3 regions of the Paenarthrobacter sp. JL.01a genome follow, and region 2 is predicted to be linked to each of the others. Evidence: predicted binding sites of a transcription regulator. Region 2 holds the regulator's gene; each other region holds the start of a gene.
The links. The regulator LexA, encoded in region 2, represses DNA repair genes until DNA is damaged. The targets are predictions, from matches to a motif close to TCGAACANNTGTTCGA.
Positions count from the first base shown of each region.

Region 1: a site for LexA is predicted at 3,889-3,904, ahead of N5P29_RS06950 (Y-family DNA polymerase). Genes of this name have one in related genera too.
Region 3: a site for LexA is predicted at 5,896-5,911, ahead of N5P29_RS20175 (shikimate dehydrogenase). Genes of this name have one in related genera too.

Region 1 is NZ_CP104877.1:1,430,653-1,438,193, reverse strand. It holds gene nirB (nitrite reductase large subunit NirB) at 1-297, shown strand, start outside; gene cobA (uroporphyrinogen-III C-methyltransferase) at 310-1,344, shown strand; gene N5P29_RS06955 (uroporphyrinogen-III synthase) at 1,357-2,514, shown strand; gene N5P29_RS06950 (Y-family DNA polymerase) at 2,528-3,826, opposite strand; gene N5P29_RS06945 (ArsR/SmtB family transcription factor) at 4,003-4,353, shown strand; gene N5P29_RS06940 (aquaporin) at 4,350-5,060, shown strand; gene N5P29_RS06935 (arsenate reductase ArsC) at 5,057-5,473, shown strand; gene N5P29_RS06930 (FAD-dependent oxidoreductase) at 5,470-6,834, shown strand; gene N5P29_RS06925 (GNAT family N-acetyltransferase) at 6,831-7,340, shown strand; gene N5P29_RS06920 (sugar porter family MFS transporter) at 7,363-7,541, opposite strand, start outside.
Region 2 is NZ_CP104877.1:1,671,535-1,679,075, reverse strand. It holds gene hisB (imidazoleglycerol-phosphate dehydratase HisB) at 1-438, opposite strand, end outside; gene N5P29_RS07985 (histidinol-phosphate transaminase) at 486-1,604, opposite strand; gene N5P29_RS07980 (LysM peptidoglycan-binding domain-containing protein) at 1,684-2,043, opposite strand; gene lexA (transcriptional repressor LexA) at 2,390-3,133, shown strand; gene N5P29_RS07970 (ATP-dependent DNA helicase) at 3,138-5,198, opposite strand; gene hflX (GTPase HflX) at 5,191-6,753, opposite strand; gene N5P29_RS07960 (class I SAM-dependent methyltransferase) at 7,264-7,541, shown strand, end outside.
Region 3 is NZ_CP104877.1:4,240,640-4,248,180, reverse strand. It holds gene N5P29_RS20200 (MoaD/ThiS family protein) at 1-112, shown strand, start outside; gene N5P29_RS20195 (hypothetical protein) at 154-390, opposite strand; gene N5P29_RS20190 (FG-GAP-like repeat-containing protein) at 625-3,348, shown strand; gene N5P29_RS20185 (MFS transporter) at 3,499-4,821, opposite strand; gene N5P29_RS20180 (IclR family transcriptional regulator) at 5,022-5,792, shown strand; gene N5P29_RS20175 (shikimate dehydrogenase) at 6,003-6,920, shown strand; gene N5P29_RS20170 (bifunctional sugar phosphate isomerase/epimerase/4-hydroxyphenylpyruvate dioxygenase family protein) at 6,920-7,541, shown strand, end outside.

The sequences.
Region 1 (7,541 bases), 240 kb from region 2:
GAAGAGCTCGACGGCGACATCAAGCACGTTGAGGACGTGGTGGTTCACGACTCCCTGGGTATTGCCGCTGAACTTGAAGCCGCGATGGCCAAGCACATCGACACCTACCAGGACGAGTGGGCTGAGACACTGAAGGACCCCGAACGCCTCCGCCGCTTCCGCTCCTTCGTCAACGCCCCCGACCAGAAGGACGAGTCCATTGCCTTCGTTCCGGAGCGCGGCCAGATCCGCCCTGCCACGAATGAAGAAAAGGGCGGCGTGCTCATCGCCTCCACCATCCCGGTCCGCAGCGAATAACAAGGGGTCTCCATGCAGCTCACCATTGATCTCACCGGCCGCGATGTGTTGGTCGCAGGATCCGACAAGACCGTCCGGCAAGCCGTCCGCCGCTACCAGCACGCTGGCGCCACCGTTCACCGCCTCGGCACTCCGGACGCGGTTCCGGCCAACGGCCAGCTCCCGGCACGTCCGTTCCTGGTAGCCGTAGTGGACGACGGCGACGACCGCTGGGCCGCGCTGGTGGAACGCTGCCGCGCCGCGGGCATCCCCGTGGCGTTTGAGCCGGCACCCGGCGCCGCCGGACACGTAACCCTGGTGGGTGGAGGACCAGGCGCGCTGGACTTGCTGACGGTAGGTGCCATGGACGCGTTGCGGGATGCCGACGTCGTGTTCTACGACCGTTTGGCCCCCTGCCAGGAACTGGCAGGCCTGACCGCCGCAGAGCTGGTGGATGTCGGAAAGCAGCCAGGCCTGCACAAGGTGACGCAGCGGGATATTGAAAAGCTCATGGTGGAAGCGGCACTGCTGGGCAAGAACGTCGTCAGGCTCAAGGGCGGTGACCCGTATGTGTTTGGACGTGGCGGCGAAGAGGTTGCAGCCTGCGTAGCGGCCGGGATTCCCGTCCGGGTTGTTTCGGGCGTTACCAGCGCCATCTCCGTGCCTGCGGCCGCGGGGATTCCGGTGACGCACCGGGAAGTGAGCCACATGTTCACAGTGGTTTCCGGCCACGCCCCCTTGACGGAGAAGGAACACCTCCACCTCGCAGGACTGGGCGGCACCATTGTGGTCCTCATGGGCATAGGAACACTGCCACAGCTCGCCGCCGGCCTGCGTCGCGCGGGCATGACATCCGACATGCCCGTGGCCGTTGTGGAACGTGGCTACCGACCCGGCCAGCGCACCACCATCGCCGACCTCGGTAATATCGAAACAGCGGCGACCGGCTGCAGCAACCCGGCCGTCCTGGTCATCGGTGAGGTGGTCCGGGTGGCCGAAGCAAACCGGAATCACGCCGAAGCATCCGCTGAACTGAGCCGACTCGCGGCTTCGCTCCTTGAAGCCTGAAGGTAAATAGATATGACTGTTGCACGGGCCATCGAAGCCCTGGACCCCAATGCCGCACCGGACACCGCAGAGGCCGCCGAAGCGCCCCTGGATGGATTCCGCATCGGCGTCACCTCGCACCGCCGTTCCCGCGACCTCATCGAGGCCCTCGAGCGGCGCGGCGCGAGCGTCCTGCACGCTCCGGCGTTGAAGATCGCCCCCGTCCAGGAGGACATGATCCTCATCGAGGACACCCGGACCATCATTGAGGCCAAGCCGGATATCTGCATCGCCACCACCGCCTACGGGATGCGGCGTTGGTGTGAGGCGGCCGATTCCTTTGGCATCGGGGAGCAACTCCTGGAAACCCTGTCGGCCTGTCGCATGTTCGTCAGGGGACCAAAAGCCCGTGGCGCCGTACGCGCCGCCGGTTTGGCCGACGTCGGAATCAGCAGTGACGAGACCACGGCCACCCTGGTGGATATGCTGCTGGTGGAGGGTGTGCGCGGCAAGACCGTGGCAGTGCAGTTGCACGGTTACACGGACGTTCGCCAACTGGAGCGGCTCCGCATGTCGGGAGCGACTGTCCTGACGGTGACTCCCTACCGCTGGGTCAAGCCTGATGGCGAGGACAAATTGCCGCGCCTGATCGAGGCCGTCGTCAATGGCAATCTCGACGTCCTGACCTTCACCAGTGCCCCGGCCGTTGATGCCATGTGGAGCACTGCGCACGAAATGGGCCTGTACAGACAACTCATCGAGGCGCTCAAGGGCCCCGTGACCGTTGCGGCCGTGGGGCCTGTCACGGCACAGCCATTGGTCGACGCCGGGCTGACTCCCCTGATCCCCGACCGCTACCGCATGGGTGCGCTCATCCGCCTCGTCACCGAGCACCTGTCGCTGAACCACGTTCGACGCTTGGAGACCAAGACGGCCACGATCGAGCTGCGCGGGCGTTGCCTCCGGATCGACGGCGAAGTGGTGGAACTGGCACCGGCTCCCCTCCTGCTGTTGCGGGCGCTCCTTGGGGCAGGAGGTGCGGTCTTGTCGCGTGAAGCGTTGTCGGATCTTTTGGATCTGCGGGGCTCCGTACATGCCCTGGACATGACGGTCAGCCGGCTGCGGTCCTCGTTGCCTGACGGAAAGCTCGTGGAAACAGTGGTGAAGCGCGGATACCGTCTGCGCGCCTAGGAGCCCGGTCACGCTATGCCGCCTTCACCAAGGGAAGTTCATCCCAGTTGGTGGTGTAGCGGGGGCTGAGCATGTCCCGCTTCATGGACCAGTCCGGACCGCCTTTGATGCCTGCGTGTCCCAGGCCAATGGAGCCCCGGCCGTAGCGTTTGCTGACTTCCTCCAGCAAACTGCCAATGCCGCGTTCCTCGTGCCGGTTCTCGAAGATCTCCAAGGGCTTCTGGTTGCCGGTGGGACGGAGGTCGGTGACCATGATGCCGGCTTTGGCGTACTTTGTTCCCTCCTGGATCTTCGGCACCAGGGCGTGGGCGGCTTTCGTCAGCAGGACAGGGTCCGACGTCGGCATGGGCAGTGAGACGCTGACGGTCGGAAACGATTTGTCGTTCGGGTTGTAGACCGATGTTGCCGCGAACGCTGTCAAGAGCTTGGCTTGGAGATCGTGTTTGGCCAATCGGGCACTTGCCATCTGCCCGTAGACGCTCAGCACCTGCCGCAGCTGGGCCGTCGTCGTAATCGGCGTGGAGAAGGAGCGCGAGAAGATCAACTGGTCCCGCCCGATCCGTTCCTCTTCCATGGGGATGCACGGGGTACCCCGCAGCTCCAGGACCGTGCGCATCATGACGATGGAAAACTTGTCACGCAAGGCAACAGGCTCGGCGCGAACCAGGTCCAGGATCGAGTAGATTCCCATGGCATTCAGGCGCTTGGTTAGCCTGGTGGCGATGCCCCAGATCTCGATGACCGAAAGCCGGGCCATGAGCGCCTCACGCTCCGCTTCCGGGACCGAATCCCAGCGGCACACCCCATTGAAGGCCGGATTGTGTTTGGCCCACTTGTTGGCGAGCTTGGCAAGCGTTTTGGTGCGGGCAATTCCAACGCACACCGGAACCCCGACATTTCTGCGGCATGCCTCTTTGATGGTCCGCCCCAGGTGCAAGAGTTCCTCGGGCCTGCCTTTGACGCCGAGGAACGCCTCGTCGATGGAATACACCTCCTGCCAGGCGGAGTAGCGCTGCAGCAACTCCATGACCCGTGAGCTGATGTCCCCGTACAACTCGTAATTGCTGGACAGGGCAATGAGTCCCCATTCCTTTGCCCGCGGAGCCAGTTTGAACCACGGATCCCCCAGGCCAATGCCAAGCCGCTTCGCTTCGGGCGACCTGGTGACGGCGCAGCCATCGTTGTTGGAAAGGACGATCAGCGGTTTGCCCTCAAGGGCAGGGTTAAAAGCCCGTTCCGCCGAGGCATAGAAGCAGTTGATGTCCACGTGGGCGATCTCCTGCATGCGGTGCATTAGGGCTGGCCTGGACATGCTCCTCCTTGGCTCGGCAATACCATGCGCGCCCACCGGATACGGAGGGACACGCCAATTATTCGAAGATATATTCGAATAATTCAACTGTACCTCGCGCCCCCGACAATAAAACTGCCCTGCCACCGCGAGGGCTTGCTTAACATATTGATGAGTGTAAATATTTACCTGTGTCTATGTCTTTGGAGCTGACCCCGGTCCAGGCCGTTGCCTGCTGCTCGCCGCTGGCACGCGAGCCATTGTCGGAGAAAGAAGCCGACGGCGTTGCGCCGCTGTTAAAAGCTTTGGCGGATCCCGTGCGGTTGCGGCTGATGTCCCTGGTGGCCTCACACGCGGGCGGGGAAGCATGCGTCTGCGACCTGAACGATGCCTTCGAGTTGTCGCAGCCGACCATCAGCCACCATCTGAAAGTGCTGCACGAAGCCGGTTTGCTGGACCGGGAAAAGCGCGGAGTCTGGGTCTACTACAAGGCCCGCACCGAAGCCCTGCAGAACCTGGCAGCCTTGATCGGCGGACAGGCCCAGTGAATCCCTTGCTCCTGCGCCGGGCGGCTGCGGAATTCCTCGGCACTTGCCTCTTGGTCGCTGCCGTGGTTGGTTCCGGAGTGATGGCCTCCCGGCTGTCACCGAACGACGTCGGGCTGCAGCTGCTGCAGAACAGCCTCGCCACTGGCGCGGCTTTGGCCGCGTTGATCCTTGCCCTGCAGCCGGTCTCAGCCTCCTTCAATCCTATGGTCACCTTGGTCGAACGGGCCCTTGGAATGATCGACACCCGGGCTGCAGCCCTTTTGGTTGCGGCTCAGGTGCTGGGTGGATTGGCCGGGACTGTCGCGGCGAACCTGATGTTCGACCTGGCTCCGGTCACGTTGTCCACCCATGAACGCTCCGGTCCTGGTCTGTGGCTGGCAGAGGTCATAGCTACGGCAGGGCTGCTGGTCATCGTGTTTGGGACCATCCGTTCCGGACGCGCCGACCGGGTGGCTTTCGCCGTCGGCGGTTACATCACCGCTGCGTACTGGTTCACTTCCTCCACAAGCTTCGCCAACCCCGCCGTCACGATCGCCCGAACCATCACGGACACCTTCGCAGGGATCGCACCTGCCTCCGCGCCGGGTTTCATCGCCGCCCAACTGGTCGGCGGTGCCCTCGGCTTGGTCCTGGTTCGTTTCCTCTATCCCCAAACCACTGATGTTGCCGCAGCTGATGCCGCGGACGATCGAAAGGTGCACTCATGAGCGTCAAACCCTCCGTCCTGTTCGTTTGCGTCCACAACGCCGGACGGTCCCAAATGGCCGCCGCATTCCTGACCACCCTGGGCAGGGGCGCCATCGAGGTCCGCTCCGCAGGTTCCCAACCCGCCAGCCAGGTCAACCCCGCAGCGGTTGAGGCGATGGCCGAGATCGGGATCGACATGTCCGCCGAAATCCCCAAGATTCTCACCACCGAGGCCGTGAAGGACTCCGACGTCGTGATCACCATGGGCTGCGGGGACGAGTGCCCGTACTTCCCGGGTAAACGCTACGAAGACTGGGTTTTGGAAGACCCCGCAGGCAAAGGCGTCGACTCCGTCCGGCCCATCCGCGACGAGATCAAAACCCGGGTCGAGGCCCTGATTGCCAGCCTCACGCCGACGGGAGCCCAGCAATGACCGGGCACGATTCCCTGCCGGTCGCGGTGATCGGCGCCGGACCGGTCGGATTGGCCGCGGCCGCGCACTTGCTCGAACGTGGACTGGAACCCCTGGTGATCGAAGCCGGCCCCACCGTCGGTTCCGCTATCAAAGGGTGGGGGCATGTTCGAGTCTTCTCTACCTGGAAATACAACCTCGACTCCGCTGCCGTCCGTCTGCTCCAGCGAACTGGCTGGAAAGCACCCCGCCCGACCGCGCTGCCCTTTGGCCACGAAATCGTCACCCAATATCTCGAACCGTTGGCCGCAAGCCAGGAACTCAGGCAGAGGATCCACACCGGTTCGAAGGTGGTTGCCGTGACCCGGCAAGGGATGGATAAAAGCCGAAGCCAGGGCCGCGACCAGACACCCTTCGTCCTGCAGGTTCAGGACGACGACGGCCAGACCACTGAGGTTCTGGCGCGGGCTGTCATCGATGCCTCAGGAACGTGGAACGCCCCCGCTCCGCTTGGCTCCAACGGCCTCCCGGTTCCCGGCGAAGCCAGAGCCCGCGCCGCCGGGATCATCACTGGAGCCCTACCCGATGTCACCCAGGATGGTTTCGCCGGCCACCGGACCCTCGTCATCGGGTCCGGGCACTCGGCCGCGAACATGGTCCTGGACCTCGCCCGCCTTGCACGCACCCATCCCGGCACCACGGTCGTCTGGGCCATCCGCGCCGAGACCCCCGCAAGGGCTTACGGTGGCGGTAACGCCGACGAACTCCCCGCCCGCGGCCAGCTGGGCACACGCCTGCGCACCGCCGTCGAGACCGGTGCCGTCCAGCTCCTGACCGGCTTCCGCACCCTAAGCGTCGAGACCAGCGGCGCTGCCGTGATCGTCCACGCAACTGACGGCCGGACGGTGGAGGTTGACCGGGTGATCCCGGCCACCGGCTTCCGCCCGGACCTGGGCATCCTTGCCGAACTGCGGCTGGAGCTGGACCCGGCGGTCGACGCCCCCAAAGCGCTGGGACCACTGATTGACCCGGACTTCCATAGCTGCGGCACCGTCCCAGCGCACGGCGCGCGGATCCTGGCCCACCCCGAGAAGGACTTTTACCTGGCAGGAATGAAGTCCTATGGCCGGGCACCGACCTTCCTCATGGCCACCGGCTACGAACAAGTGCGGTCCATCGCCGCCGCCCTGGCCGGCGACACAGCAGCAGCAGAAGCTTTGGAACTGGAACTTCCCGAAACAGGGGTCTGCTCCACCAGCCTTCCCGCAGATGGGCAAGACGCGGCAGATTCGTGCTGCGGGTCCGCCAAACCAGAACCGGTCACGATTGGCTTCGCTACCGGGCTGGTTCACGGCCGCATCGGGGAACCAGCCGCACCATGACCGGTACCAACCACCTGCTGAGCCGCCGGATGGAGCACGCCGACTGGCCGGCGGTCGAGGCGATCTGGGCCGCGGGCATCGCTTCAGGCCATTCCACCTTCGAACCGGCACCGCCAAGCTGGGAAGACTTCGACGCTACCCGTCACCCCCAGCTCCGCCTCGTTGCCAAAGACCACGGCAACATCGTGGGCTGGGTCGCCGCGTCACCCGTTTCGTCAAGGACGGTCTATCGCGGCGTCGTCGAGCACTCCATCTACATCGCCCAGGAGGCCCGCGGCCGAGGCTACGGGGCCCAACTCCTCGACGCCTTCGTCCGCAGGACCGAAGAGGAAGGGATATGGACCATCCAATCCAACATCTTCCCCGAGAACGCCGCCTCCATAGCCCTGCACCAACGACACGGTTTCACCGTCGTGGGCACCCGGCAAAGGATTGGACTCATGAGCTACGGGCCAGCCGCCGGCTCCTGGCGGGACACCGTCTTGCTCGAACGCCGCGCCGAATAGCAACCGGAATGGAAGAGCGCAGCTAGGAACCCATAGAGGCATCCTTCTTGTGCACCAGATAAATGGCTCCGGTGGTGACGTCTTCTTCGAGTGCTTCCAGGGTCCGCCCGCGGGTCTCCGGGACCTGGGTGTAGATGAAAATGAGGGCCGCGATACCCACAGCACCGAACAGGAAGAACGTCCCCGTGATCCCCACGCCGG
Region 2 (7,541 bases):
TGAACCTGTGAAGTGCCCGCCGATGAGGTGGTACTCCTGCCCGGCGGGCTCACCGCCGTGGACCAGGTAGGGGCGGCCGGAAACATCCACGACGGCGTGCGCCAAGGCCTCATCCAGCGGCACGGTGGCTTCGCCGAAGCGACGGATGCCGGCCTTGTTGCCCAAAGCCGTACGCAGGACCTCGCCAAAGGTAATAGCGACGTCTTCCACGGTGTGGTGGGCATCGATGTGGGTGTCACCGGTAGCCTTGACGGTCATGTCGATCAGCGAGTGCTTGCACAGGGCGGTCAGCATGTGGTCGTAGAAGGGTACTGAGGTGCTGATGTCCGAAATGCCGGAGCCATCCAGGTTGATTTCCACTAGCACGGAGGACTCGCTGGTGGTGCGCTCCATGCGGGCAGTGCGGGCAGCGGACGGCGTAGCGCCGGTTTCGCTCATTGGGGAACGTCCTTCTACAGGGAGGATGGATTGGTCTATTGACAAGTTTAGACGCGCTGGGAAACCGCGCCGCCCAGGAGGGCTTCCAGCGCCTCCAGGAAGGCAGTGGTTTCCGGCTCGGTTCCGGCCGTGACGCGCAAGTGCCCGGGGATGCCGACATCGCGGATCAGCACGCCGGCATCGAGCAGGCCCTGCCAAATCGTGTGGGGATCCTCCAGCCCGCCGAAAAAGACGTAGTTGGAGTCCGACGCCGCGGGCTTGAGTCCCATGCGGATAAGTTCGGTCACGATGCGATCCCGCTGGACCTTGATGTCTTCGACGTCGGCCATAAGGGCTTCGCGGTGCGTCAACGCCGCGAGGGCGGTGGCCTGGGTGATGGCCGAGAGGTGGTACGGGAGTCGTACCAGCCGGATCGCGTCTGTCACCTCCGGGGCCGCAGCCATGTAGCCAAGCCGTGCTCCAGCCAAGGCGAACGCCTTGCTCATGGTGCGGGAGACGATCAAACGCTCGCGCCCGGGCAGGAGGGTCAGGGCACTGGGAGTGTTGTCGTGGGCGAACTCGTGGTAGGCCTCATCCACGATCACGATGGCCTGGCTTGCTTCGCCGGCTTCGTACACAGCCTCAACCACATCCAGGGTCAAACCTGTGCCCGTTGGATTGTTCGGCGAGCACAGGAAGACGATGTTGGCCTCGGTCTCACGGACCTGTTGGGCTGCCGACTGCGCATCCAGTCCGTAGTCGTCGGCACGAACGCCACGGACGTACTCAGTGTCCGTTCCGCTGGCGAGCAGCGGGTACATGGAGTACGTGGGAGGGAAACCAAGGGCTTTGCGCCCCGGGCCGCCGAATGCCTGGAGAATTTGTTGCAGGACTTCGTTGGAGCCGTTGGCAGCCCAGATGTTGTCCGCAGAAAGGCCGTGGCCGAGATACTCCGCCAGGGCTACCCGAAGGTCGGTGAACTCGCGGTCGGGGTAGCGGTTCAAGCCAGTGGCGGCGGCTGCTACTGCCTCTGTAATGGCCGCCTGCACATCGGCAGGGACCCCATGGGTGTTTTCGTTGACATTGAGCAGTACGGGGACATCGAGCTGCGGTGCGCCGTAGGGGCTCAATCCACGCAGGTTGGTCCGGAGGGGAAGTCGGTCAAGTCGCTCAAGCTGCTCACTCACTACAACAGTTTAAGGGGCCACTGCGACTGCCGAGTAACTGTGACGTACGGGCGGAGCAAAGACACAAGTATTGCGGGCATCAGTGGGCCGGTACGAACAACTGCTGCCCCGGCAGGATCCGGCCACCGCGGAGGTCGTTCAGCTGGATGATTTCGGCAATGACTTCGCGTGGGTCCCGCTCCGGAGCGGCAGCACCGGCAATACCCCACAGCGACTGGCCGGGCTGCACTGTCACGGACACTGCAACGGGCGGCTGCAACTGCACCTGGGAGTCCGATGCCTTGGCTGGCGAGGTGATAACCCCGGCGAGGCTAAGGAGCGCAGCCACCAGGAGCATGGCAGGGATTCCGAAGAAGACCATGCGGCCCCGGCGGGTGAGGCGAAGACGTGCGGGCGCCGGTGCGGTACGGAAATCAGCGAACGAAGTGATTGCGGACATGAGCTGAGCCCTTCTGAGCTATTGCGCCGCTCCGGAGGCCCCGGAGCAGCGCTGCCAATTCTTTGTGTTCCTCCCGGCGACGCCGGATGTTCGAACGGCTTGTTCGAACATCCACCATCAGCGCGAGGTTTATAGAACACATATTCGAACCTTGCTATGACATTTTTAGCACTTATCAACGAACGGTGTCGAGACTCGCTAGAACAAATGTTTGATAAACGCCTGTGCCTGCCCTACGTTTGAGTGAAGAAACAGCACTGTTTCAGTGGAACAGGAGGGTCTGACATTTTTTCCAGGCCCTGCATCCCCGGCTCTCTTCGGGGCGGAAGGAAAGGCATTGGCGAACATGGCAGCAAAAGCCACAGGCGGCGGGGCACCCCTGCGAAGCCAACAGCCCCAAAAGACTCCCAAGAGCCTGACCGTACGTCAGAAGAAGATCCTGGAGACCATCCAGCGCTCAGTCAATGACAACGGCTATCCGCCCAGCATGCGCGAAATTGGGGACACCGTGGGACTGGCCAGCCTGTCCAGCGTGACTCACCAACTGTCACAGCTGGAAAAACTTGGCTACCTCCGCAGGGACCCCAAACGACCCCGCGCCATGGAGGTGCTGATGCCCCTGACCCTCGACGGCGGCCCGATCCCGGGCGTCGAGGCTCCGGCAACGCTGCGAAGCGCCGGCGGGATGGCCGTCACCGAACTGGCAAGCGCCAGCGACACCGCCATGGTTCCGCTGGTCGGCCGCATTGCAGCAGGTGGGCCGATCCTAGCCGACCAGACCGTTGAGGACGTGCTCCCGCTGCCCAGGCAGCTCGTGGGACACGGTGAGCTCTTCATGCTCAAGGTCGCCGGAGACTCCATGATCGATGCCGCCATCTGCGACGGTGACTGGGTGGTTGTCCGCCGTCAGAACGACGCCATCAACGGCGACATCGTGGCGGCGCTGCTCGATGATGAAGCCACCGTGAAAACGTTCCGTCAGCGGGACGGACACACCTGGCTGCTGCCCCAGAACACCCAGTACGAACCCATCCTCGGCGACCAGGCAACCATCATGGGCAAGGTCGTGTCCGTACTTCGCTCCATCTAGCCTCTCAGGCCTTCCGGGCGGATCCCAGGCGCTCCAGGACGCCGCGTACCACCGAACGGTCCGTCGTGGCCCAGAAGGGCGGCAGAGCGGCCCGCAGGAACCCTCCATAGCGTTCTGTCGAGAGCCGTGAATCCAGGACGGCCACTACCCCCTTGTCCCCCGTTGAACGGATCAGGCGCCCCGCGCCCTGCGCCAGCCGGGTGGCAGCGTGGGTGGCCGAAACCGCCATGAATCCGTTGCCGCCGGACTGCGCCACCGCACGGGAGCGGGCAGTCATGAGGGGGTCATCGGGCCGCGGGAACGGAATCCGGTCGATGACCACCAGGCGGCATGAACCGCCTGGCACGTCCACTCCCTGCCACAGGGACATGGTTCCGAAGAGGCATGTGTCCGGCTCATCGGCGAACTGCTTGACCAGGGCCGCCATGGTGGACTCGCCCTGGCAGAGGATGTCCACATCAAGGCGCAGCCGCATGGCTTCTGCTGCCTCTTCGGATGCCCGCCGTGATGAGAACAGGCACAGCGCTCCACCGCCCGATGCCCGGATCAGGTCTTCCAGCTCATCCAGGGCCTCAGGGGATGTTCCGCGGCCGGGTTTGGGAAGATGCTTCGCTACGTACAGCACCCCTTGCTTGGGGTAATCGAACGGCGAACCGACGTCGATACCTGTCCAGCTGGGGGCGCCGTCACCAATCAGGCCAAGACCCCCGGCGGCGGGTTCAAAAGCCGAGCCAATGGCCAGCGTGGCCGAAGTCAGCACCACCGTGTGGTCGGCGAACAAGCCTTCGCGCAACCGGCCGGCGACGCTCAGCGGGGCGATGTTGATCAGCGCCGGCGCGGTCTCGTCAGGCTGCGAGTATCCCTGTTGGGGATCAAAGGTGCTGTTACGGGAAAACCAAACTACTTCCCGGTTCTCCTTGGCCGCGAGCATCCGCTCGCACAGCTCGAGGATGAGCATGAGCCGGGACCGCGCCAGCTGCCTGCCGCCGTCTGCGGCATTCGAGGAATCTGTCTTCGAATCGGACAGAGCAGCACGTGTGGCATCGCGCAGTTGGTCCAGGCAGTCGAGCTGTTCGTCGTTCAGTCCGTTGGGCAACAGGCCGTTCGGGACCCCGGCGATGGCCATATCAAGGCGATCGGCAGCTGCGTTGAGGGCATCGACCGTAATGGCCGTGTGTTTCCGTGCACTGGAGGCAGCCGCATGGACCATGGCCACTGACAACTGCCCTGACACCGCACCGGTCACGCGGTCCTGCAGTTCGTGGGCTTCGTCAACCACCACGACATCGTATTCAGGCAGGACGGCCAAGCCCTCGAAGGCGCTGACGGCAAGCATGGCGTGGTTGGTGACAACGACGTCGGCCTCAGCGGCCCGGGCCCGGGCCAGCTCGCTGAAGCACTCCTCCGCGAGTGGGCATTTCTGGGCCCCCAGGCACTCCATGGACGTCACAGACACCTGTCGCCAGGCCCGGTCCGTGACGCCGGGCATCAGTTCATCGCGGTCGCCCGTGGCAGTCTTCTCAGCCCATTCACGAAGGCGGACTACTTCCTTGCCAAGCTGTGATTGCGGTCCTCCCATGGACGCCGCGAAGTGCGGAACACTGGTGTCCTCGCCCAGGGAGAACAGTTGGCCTTCCGACGGCTCTTCACTGGGAAAGCCACCCTCGAGCTTCTGCAGGCAGACGTAGTTGGCACGGCCCTTCACGAGCGCCACGTTGACCGGCCGCTCGAGTGCGGGGTTGATGGTCTCCAGCAACCGCGGCAGGTCCCTGCCGACAATCTGGGTCTGGAGAGCCAAGGTGGCGGTGGACACGAGCGTCGGTTTGTCGCTGTCCATGGAATGTGCGATCAACGGAATCAGGTAAGCCAGAGACTTACCTGTTCCCGTTCCCGCCTGGACCAGCAGATGCTCCCCGTTTTCGATGGCCCGGGTTACGTGCTTGGCCATTTCGTGCTGGCCGGCACGGCTTTGCCCGCCCATGCCGGCCACAGCCCGGTCCAACAGTTCGAGGGTGGTCTTCTCCCCCACCGACTCGACGGCGTCCGCCGCCACCTTCTCAACCATTGCTGACGAATGACTCCAGTTCGGCTGCCAGTCCTTCACGGACCATGACCACGATGCGTGTGCCGTGTTCCTCGTGGTCAATGCTTAGGATTTCCGAATCGGAGCTGTGCAGCTTGCTGATCAGCTCGCCGCGATCGTAGGGAATCAGCAGCTCAAGCCGCACACCCGGGCGCGGAATGGACTGGCTGATGTCCTCCAGCAGTTCAGCGATTCCCTCGCCCGTACGGGTGGAAACCACGGCGTGACGGGGTTCTTTCTGCTTGAGGCGCTCAACCACGAAGGGGTCTGCCACATCAACCTTGTTCAGGACGATGATTTCGGGAACCTTGCGTGCATCCACCTCGGAAAAGACAGCGCGCACTGCGGCGATCTGCCCCTCGGGGTCCGGGTGTGAAGCGTCCACGACATGAAGAATGAGGTCCGCGTCAGCCACTTCCTCCAGTGTCGACCGGAAGGCCTCTACCAGTTGGGTGGGCAGGGAACGCACGAAACCCACGGTGTCGGCCAAGGTGTAGCCGATGCCGTCGGGGGTTTGCGCTTTGCGGACGGTCGGATCCAACGTGGCGAACAGGGCGTTCTCCACCAGGACACCGGCGTCGGTCAGGCGGTTCAACAACGAGGACTTACCGGCGTTGGTGTACCCGGCGATCGCGACGGACGGAACAGCATTACGACGGCGGTTGGCACGTTTGGTCTCGCGGGCCGGCTTCATCGCGGCGATCTCACGCCGCAGTTTGGCCATGCGCGTACGGATTCGGCGACGGTCCAGTTCGATTTTCGTTTCACCGGGACCACGTGAGCCCATGCCGGCACCGGCACCACCGACCTGGCCACCGGCCTGTCGGGACATGGATTCACCCCAACCACGAAGGCGTGGAAGCAGGTATTCCAACTGGGCGAGCTCCACCTGGGCCTTGCCTTCGCGACTCTTGGCGTGCTGGGCGAAGATGTCCAGGATGAGCGTGGTCCGGTCGACGACCTTGACCTTGACAATGTCCTCCAGCCCGCGTCGCTGGGACGGGGCCAGTTCGGTGTCTACGACGACGGTATCGGCACCCGTGGCGGCGACGATGTCTTTGAGTTCCTGTGCCTTGCCGGAGCCGAGGAACGTTCCGGGGTCAGGCTTCGTGCGGCGTTGAACCAGACCGTCGAGGACTTCCGAGCCTGCGGTTTCTGCCAGGGCCGCCAGTTCACGCAGGGAGTTCTCCGCGTCGGCCAACGTGCCTTCTGTCCAAAGGCCGGCCAGGACGACGCGCTCAAGGCGCAGCTGCCGGTATTCAACTTCGGTGACGTCTTCGAGTTCGGTGGACAGTCCTGCGGTACGGCGCAGGGCGCGGCGTTCGGCGAGGTCTTCCTGGTCGCCGTCGAAAATGCTGTGCTCTTGGTCCAGGGTTGAAATGGCCTGTGCCTTGCCGAACACGCCATTGGCGTCGTTGTCGTCGGATGCGTGCGCGGGGACATCCTTGGAAAGAATCCGGTCGATGACGGCCTGGATTTGTTCAGGACTCATGTCCTGGGCGTCGGAATCGGATCCGGAATGATTCTGGGTGGTCATGGTCTCCTTAGACTGTTCGGCAATTCCAGAATAGTGCTGTTTGTTGCTGGATGGGGCGCTCTTCGCGCTGGGCTGACCGGCTTGGGCCAAAATGGTCTCCTGTGTGCTGGACGCCGATGGCTCACTGGGCTCTGGCGTCGGTGATCTGGTGGATCCGCGGGAAGGCCTCGGCGTGTCGGAAGTCCTGGTACTGCCCCACGGATCTGCCGTCAGGCGATGTGATCCTGGAAACAGGGCGGGGAGCGATCTTCTGAGCGTCCGGCGCCACGGAGTCGTGGAGGCGGACTGTTGCCGGTGGGACCTGCCTGGCGGAAAGGCCGTGAGCCGGGCATTGGAGCCAAGCCGGGCCTGCATCGCGGGCGGTGCCGTCGAACGCCTGCAGTCCAGGCGTGGATTCGGCGAATTACTCAAAGATCAAGAACATGGACTAAATACTATCAGCCCTGTCAAACCGGGCCCCGGTCGAAGGCAGTTTCCCAAGGCGCCGATAGCCAACTAATCTGGCAAATTATGGAGTCTGCACACTATTTCACCGCCCAACCGGCTGGACCGTTCACCCGCAAGCCGCTCACGGTGGAGCTCGCCGGTGCTACGCGCCACCTGCAGACCTCCTCAGGAATCTTCAGTCCCGACGGTATCGACAAGGGTACGGCGATCCTCCTGTCGGATGTCCCGCCCCCGTCGCCCCGTGGCAACCTTTTGGACATCGGCTGCGGTTGGGGTCCTATTGCCCTGACGCTCGGGCTGAAGGCAGCCAATGCCCGTGTCTACGCCGTGGATGTCAACGA
Region 3 (7,541 bases), 1.8 Mb from region 2:
TTTCGTGAATATTTACGTGAACGGCGACGAGGTCCGGCGTTTGAATGGTCTTGATACGGAGGTTGCAGCGGGCCAGGAGGTTTTGATTGTCCAGTCCGTAGCCGGCGGCTGAGGGGCGGCGGGCGTCCAGCCGTGATCCAGGGAAATCCTGCTTCAGGCGACGCGCCACACAGTGCATTCGTCGGTATTGATGGCTTTTCTCATCCCGGAGGCGTAATCCATGATCCAGACGACACCGATACCCGGGGCCGTTTCCTGGACGCGTCCGCGGCGTATCACCACGTCGTCGTAGGCGGGTCCCACTGAGAGGCGGGCTTCGATTTCGTCTCCGCGGTGGAGCTGGCTGATCGCGCGTATTCGTGTGGTGTGAGTGGTAACTTCCTTCAACATTGTGTCCTCCTGGCTGGAGCTGGTGCCTGCACTTGCCGGCTATTCCAGTGTGGCGCGGCAATGTTGCCACGGTATTTCGCAGTGGTTAGGGTCCGGTTAGCATTCCGGGATGCTTGCGTTTCTTCCATGGGCGCTGTGTCGCGTGTTTCCGTAGGCCAGTGCCCTCACGGCTGTAGCCTGATCTCGGTTGTTGAGAGCCCAGCGACCATAGGCTCCGTCCTCCCAGGAGATCCAATGGGTGTATTGCAGCGATCCGTTGCGCTGTCCACAGGCTTGGTGGTCTTCGCCACCGGCCTGTTTTTTGTCCAAGCCCCGGCAACAGCCGTACCCCTTCCCGGGCCCGATAATCCGAACGTCCAATTCGTTGAGGGCACTCCGCACTCGGAGCATGTCTTCGAGACACCCCTTCCGGAAGCCAAGCAACCCACCAAGGGTGAGGCCGGCGTCGATTCCCTGCTCCGTGACGGGGCTGCGGCAGCCGGCCCCGGCGGCAATATCAGCGTCCGGTTGGTCACTGCGAAGCTGGCGGACAATACCAACCCGGTTTCCATGACGGACGCCGAGAAAGCTGTAGCGTCCACCAGCAACTACTGGAACGCGATGACGGCCGGCAAGCTGTCCATGACCGTGACCAGCGAAGTCGCCGGGCACCAGTCGAAAGCCCGCTCCTCGGACAGCTACAGCACCATCATCTCCACCATCACGAGCGAGCTGAACTGGTCAGCCAGCCCGTACACGGCGTTGGTCATCTTCATTCCGACGTCCACCCTGTCGGGCAACGCGCTCGGCGCGGGATACAGCAGCGGCAGCTACAGCGGTCGCGTCCTCCTGCCGCAGGTCAGCAACTTCACGAACAACGTGATGGCCCACGAGTTCGGCCACGTCATCGGCCTGATGCACGCGGATGCGCTTCAGTGCGGCAGCGGGGTGTCCGACGTCGGGGTCAACAGCAACGGTCAGTTCACCGATCCGTCCTGCTATATCCGCGAGTACGGCGACACCACCGACATCATGGGTGCTGCCCAGTATTCCTTGCCGGTTGTCAGCTCCACATTCTGGGACTACGCGGGATTGGGCCGGGGCGATGAGATCCGTGATGTCGGTGTCGCGACAGGCTCCAAGAGCTACACACTCAAGCCGTGGGGCGGCACTGAAGCGCAGCGGGCGATCAAATTCACCGATCCCGTCAGCAAAGAGGTCTACTACCTGGAGCTGCGGGAACCGGCCGGCTACGACAATTACCTTGGCACTGCCGGCAAGCCGGGCAACATGGGAGTCAAGATCGCCCAGCGCGGCGGTGCCACCATTGCTTCTTCCTTGATCCTGATGCCGTCGACCAAGCCATTCCCGGAGCCGTGGTACGCCAGCAACCACGCGTGGCAGGCAGGCAGCACCTTCACCACCTACACCGGCACGCAGGTGACCATGAATGCGGTCTCGTCGACGTCGGCCACCGTCACCATTACTGCTGACGCACGGCTCACAGCCAAGATCCGTTTTTCGGCGGGCGACTTCGACGGCGACGGGCTCGCCGACGTCCTCTCCCGTGAACCCGACGGCTCCTTGATGCTGTACTCCGGTTTGCCGGGCAACAGGCTCGACAACCCCCGCCAGGTGGGCTCCGGCTGGAATATCTTCGACGCCATCACCGGCTTTTCGGACTTCGATGGAGACGGACGAAGCGATATCTTGGCCCGCACCAGCGACGGCGTCCTGTGGCTGTACCCGGGCGACGGCAACGGCGGTTTCCTCGCCAAACGGCAAATCGGATCCGGCTGGCAGGGCTTCACGAATATCATCGCCGTCGGCGATTTCGACGGCGACGCGCGACTCGACGTCATGGCGACCAAGTCCGATGGCAGCCTCTGGCTGTACCCGGGCGATGGCCAGGGCGGCTTCCGTGCATGGTCGCAGATCGGCTCGGGGTGGAACGGCTTCACCAGCATCACGTCCGATGGCTCCTTCGGGCTCCTTGCGCGGACAAGCGACGGCACCCTCTACCAGTACCCCGGCAATGGTTGGGGTGGCTTCGTGCCTCGCACCACACTCGGAAGCGGTTGGAATACGGTGGGCGACATCGTCAGCGGACAAGACTTCACGGGCGACAAGAAACCCGACGTCCTGACAGTGACGTCGACCGGAACCATGCGCCTCTACCCAGGTAGCGGCTCCGGCTTTGCCGACCGCTTGGCCATCGGCGCCGGCTGGAACCAGTTCAGCCAGGTCTGGGAAGCAGGGGATTTCGACGGCGATGCTGTCGCGGACATTCTGGCCCGTGGCACCGATGGCGCGTTGTGGCTTTACCCGGGGAACGGTTCGGGCGGCTTCCGCCCGCGCGTTCTGGTCGGAACGGGCTGGAATGCCTTCAACAGCATCCTGAGCGCCGGAGATTTCGACGGCGATGGTCACCCGGATCTTGTCGCGAGGACAGCCGACGGGGTGCTGTGGATGTATCCGGCTGACGGCCACGGCCAGTTCCTGCCGCGGAAGCAGATCGGTGTGGGTTGGCAGGGGTTCAATGAGTTGCTCGCTCCGGGTGACTTCAATGGTGACGGGAAAGCCGACCTCGTGGCCCGGGCGGCCAATGGCAGCTTGTGGATCTATCCGGGTAACGGTTCGGGTGGTTTCCTTCCGTGGAAGCAGATCGGCACGGGCTGGGACATCTTTGATTCCGTTGTCCAGGGCGGGGACTTCAATGGCGACGGCCGGGAGGACATCATGGCCCGGGGAACTGACGGGACGTTGTGGCTCTACCCGGGCAACGGCAGTGGCGGCTTCCTGGCACGGGTGGCCCTGGGAAGCGGGTGGAACACCCTCAGCTCGTTCGCGGCTTTGGGCAATGCCTTCACTGGAACGGGCAATCCGTCGGTGGTGGGTGTTGCCGGCAACGGTTTGCTCTTCCTGTACACGGGAACGGGCCAGGGAAGTTTCCAGTCCGTGGTGCTGGATCCCCGGTAGGCAGCTACTGACCGGGTGAACCCCTGGGCAGCGGAAAGCCCGGCATGTCGGGGAACATGCCGGGCTTTCCGTTTGTCGTCACCAGGGTGCCCTGCGAAGGTGTGCGCTCCAGGAACCGGGAAGGAGCGGTCCTCTTCGTGAACCCCAGGCCTACTTGTGCAGGCCGAGCTCTGCCGTCGGGATCTTGGCTGATTCGCGTGCGGTCAGGGCAGAGATAGCCGCGATCACGCAGATCACTCCGCTGAAGATGGAGATCTGGACCCAGCCTCCGGCCTTCGTGCCACCCATTGCCGTGACGATGGCCGGTGCGAAGCCTGCCATCAGGAAGCCCAGCTGCGTGCCGATGGCCAGACCGGAGAAGCGGACCTTGGTGCTGAACATTTCACCGTAGAAGGAAGGCCAGACGGCGTTGGCCGCTGCGTAGCCGAAGGAGAAGAACACGACCGAGACCAGGAACATCAGCGGCACGTTGCCGCCTTCAAGGGTCAGCAGGAACACCGGTGTCATGATGGCGCTGGCCACGGCTCCGTAGATGAAGACGGGCTTGCGGCCAATCCTGTCCGCGAGCATGCCGAACAGGGGCTGGGTGCCGAGGGCCACAAGGTTGGCTGCAACGACCAACCACAGTGTGATGGTGCTGTTGACGTGTGCGACGTCCTGGGCGTACTTGATGGCCAGGGTGCCGAAGACGGTACTGACGGCGGCGATGAATGCACAGCAGACGACGCGGAGGACATCGCGCCAGTGCAGCCTGAGGAGGTCGGCGATGGGCAGCTTGGCGATCTGGTTGTTCTTCTTGGCTTCTTCGAAGGCCGGCGGCTCGTGCAGGGTGCGGCGGATGAAGTACGCCACCATGACCACTACCGCGCTCAGCCAGAACGGGATACGCCAGCCGATGCCGTACTTGATCTCATCGGGAAGTGCCACCACCGGAATGAAGACAAGCGCGGCCAGGATCTGACCGCCCTGGGTGCCGGTGAGCGTCCAGGAGGTGAAGAAGGAGCGGCGATTGTCCGGAGCGTGCTCCAGCGTCATCGAGGATGCGCCGGCTTGCTCGCCGGCGGCGGAGAGACCCTGCGCCAGGCGGGCGAGGACCAGCAGGACAGGAGCCCACCAGCCGATGGTCTTGAAGTCAGGCAGGCAGCCGATGACGAAGGTCGCTGCACCCATAAGGACCAGCGTGAACATGAGGACTTTTTGGCGTCCGATCCTGTCACCGAAGTGGCCCAGGATGATCGCTCCAACGGGACGGGCGACATAGGCGAAGCCGAAGGTCGCGAAGGACATGATGGCCGCATTGGCGTCGGCGTCCGGGAAGAAGACGTGCGGGAAGATCAGCGCTGCGGCGGATCCAAAGATGAAGAAGTCGTAGTACTCAACGGCGCTGCCAAGAAAGCTGGCGAGGGCTGCTTTCTTGGGAGTACCCGTTGTTGATGCAGTGCCGGGCGTCGCTGACGGCATTGTTTGGCTCATGGGAGGTTCCTTCTGTGACAACGGTGTCGCGGGTAAAGCTGGGGGAGTGGCGAGCGAGGTGCGGCTGGCCTTCTCCGGAAAGTAACCACATGGTGAGAGTTACTTGTGCAATACAGCAATAGTGTCTGTGAGAGGGGTCACTTGTCAATACTTATCGCCACCATCTAGAAATAGCTCTCACCATGTGAGAGCATCGAAGCATGAGTGTGAAAGAGGACACAAAGACCGACATGGTCGGCAAAGCCTTGAGTCTGTTGGTGCTGCTCGGCAACGAGCCAAAGGGGGCAAGCGCGGCCGACCTCGCCCGCAGCGCAAACCTGCCCTTCAGTACCACCTACCGCCTGTTGGGCTCACTGACGCGCGACGGCTTCGTCGACTATGAGCCGGATGGCCGCCGCTACCACCTTGGCCTGCGGGTCTTCCAATTGGGGCAGCGCGTGTCCAACCACCACGGTTTCGCTGCCACGGCGCTTCCGGTGTTGCAGCGGGTCACCGAGCGCACTCATGAGGCAACCATTCTCTCGGTCCGCGACGGCGACCATCACCTGACGGTCAACAAGGTGGATGGCCCCAAGACCTTCCGTGTGACCAGTGACCCCGGGCACCTTGGCGCCTTGCACACAACATCGGTGGGTAAGGCAATCGTGGCCTTCGAAACCGAGCTGGAGCGCAGGCGGCTCCTTGAAGAGCTTCCCCTTGAGGCGCTCACCGAGCACTCGATCACGGACCGTGACAAGTTCCGCGAGGAAATCGAGCAGGTCCGTCGGCAGGGTTACGCCGTGATGGACGAGGAGAACGAGATCGGGATGCGCGCCGTCGCCGTGCCGGTCCTCAACTCCCAGGGGCACGCCTTCGCCTCGCTCGCGACAGCGGTGCCGGTGTTCCGCCTGACCATGGAGGAACTCGTCGCCCACGTGCCCACGCTCCAGGAAGCCGCGGCTGAACTCGCGGCCCGCCTGCCCCAGCGCTGACCCAACTAGGGGACAGCAGGTGTCGCAATGAGCGCCCACTGGAGCGTTTGCTGTCCCCTAGTTGGGTAGGGGGGCGGGGGGCGTGCGCGAAAATGTTCGCGATAAGAACAAGCGTGCGGAATATGAACAACTGTAGTAATCTGGATAACACCGCAGGCGAAGCGTCCCTGAAACGCCACCCTGCGGGACTGAAGTAAAAGGAGCTTGAGGATGAGCAACCGAGCCGAATCCGTTCTGGTGGGCCTGATTGGTGAAGGCGTCATGCCCTCGCTCACTCCGCCCATGCATGAACGCGAGGCCGATGTGCAGGGCCTTCGCTTGCTGTACCGCCCCATCGACCTGCTGGAACTGGCATTGCCGGCCGCCGCCGTCGGCGATCTGCTCACAGCAGCCCAGCGGATGGGCTTCAACGGCCTCAACATCACGCACCCCTGCAAGCAGCTGGTGCTGGGTCACCTTGACGAGATTTCCGACGACGCCGCGCGCCTGGGTGCAGTGAATACGGTCCTGATCCAGGACGGCCGCTTCATCGGCCACAACACAGACTTTTCCGGCTTCGGTTCGGCGCTCGCCGACGGCCTGCCCGGAGCCAAACTCGATCGCGTCGTCCAGCTGGGTGCGGGAGGTGCCGGTTCCGCCGTCGCCTACGCTCTGCTCAAGGCGGGCACCAAACATCTCGACCTCGTTGACATGGACGCCGCCCGGGCGGCCGAGCGGGCCGCGGAACTCTCAAGTCTCTTCCCTCACGCTACCGTCACGCCGCGGGGCCTGGGCGAGTTGCCGGAGCTGATGCCCCTTGCCGACGGGCTGGTGCACTGCACGCCGGTCGGCATGGCCGCTCACCCTGGTCTCCCGCTCGATATTGGACTCCTGGAAACCCGCCATTGGGTAGCGGACATTGTCTACCGCCCGATCGAGACGCAACTGGTCCGCGAAGCGCGCGCCAAGGGTTGCGCAGTGCTCGACGGCGGCCGCATGGCGGTTGGGCAGGCGGCCGACGCCTTCAAGCTCTTCACCGGAAGGGACGCCGACAGGGACCGCATGCGCACGCACTTCCTGGAATTGATCGCCCTGGAAGACGCTGCAGCCTCGCTCGCCGCTGGCACCCTCGCAAAGGCGGCCCACTGATGCGTACCGGAATCGCCACCGTCTGCCTCTCGGGCACCCTGAAGGAGAAGATGCAGGCCTGCGCCATCGCGGGCTTCGACGGCATCGAGATCTTCGAGCAGGACCTCGTCACCTCGTCGCTCAGCCCCGAAGATATCCGCAAAATGGCCGCAGATCTCGGCTTGGGATTGGACCTCTACCAGCCGTTCCGGGATTTCGACGGCGTCACTCCGGACCTGCTGAAGGCAAACCTCAAGCGGGCGGAGGCCAAGTTCAAGCTGATGGCCCGCCTTGGCATGGACACCATCCTGGTCTGCTCCAACGTGGCCACAGCGACCATTGACGATGACCAGCTCCGCGCTTCCCAACTGGCCGAACTTGCCGGACTGGCAGGCGACCACGGGGTGAAGGTTGCCTACGAGGCCTTGGCCTGGGGCAAGTACGTCAACGACTACGAGCACGCCCACCGCCTGGTGGAGATGGTGGACCACCCCAATCTGGGCACGTGCCTTGACTCCTTCCACATCCTTTCCCGCGACTGGGACACCGCTCCGATCGAGGACATCAACGCGGAGAAGATCTTCTTCGTGCAGGTAGCGGATGCGCCCAAGCTCTCCATGGATGTGCTGTCCTGGAGCCGCC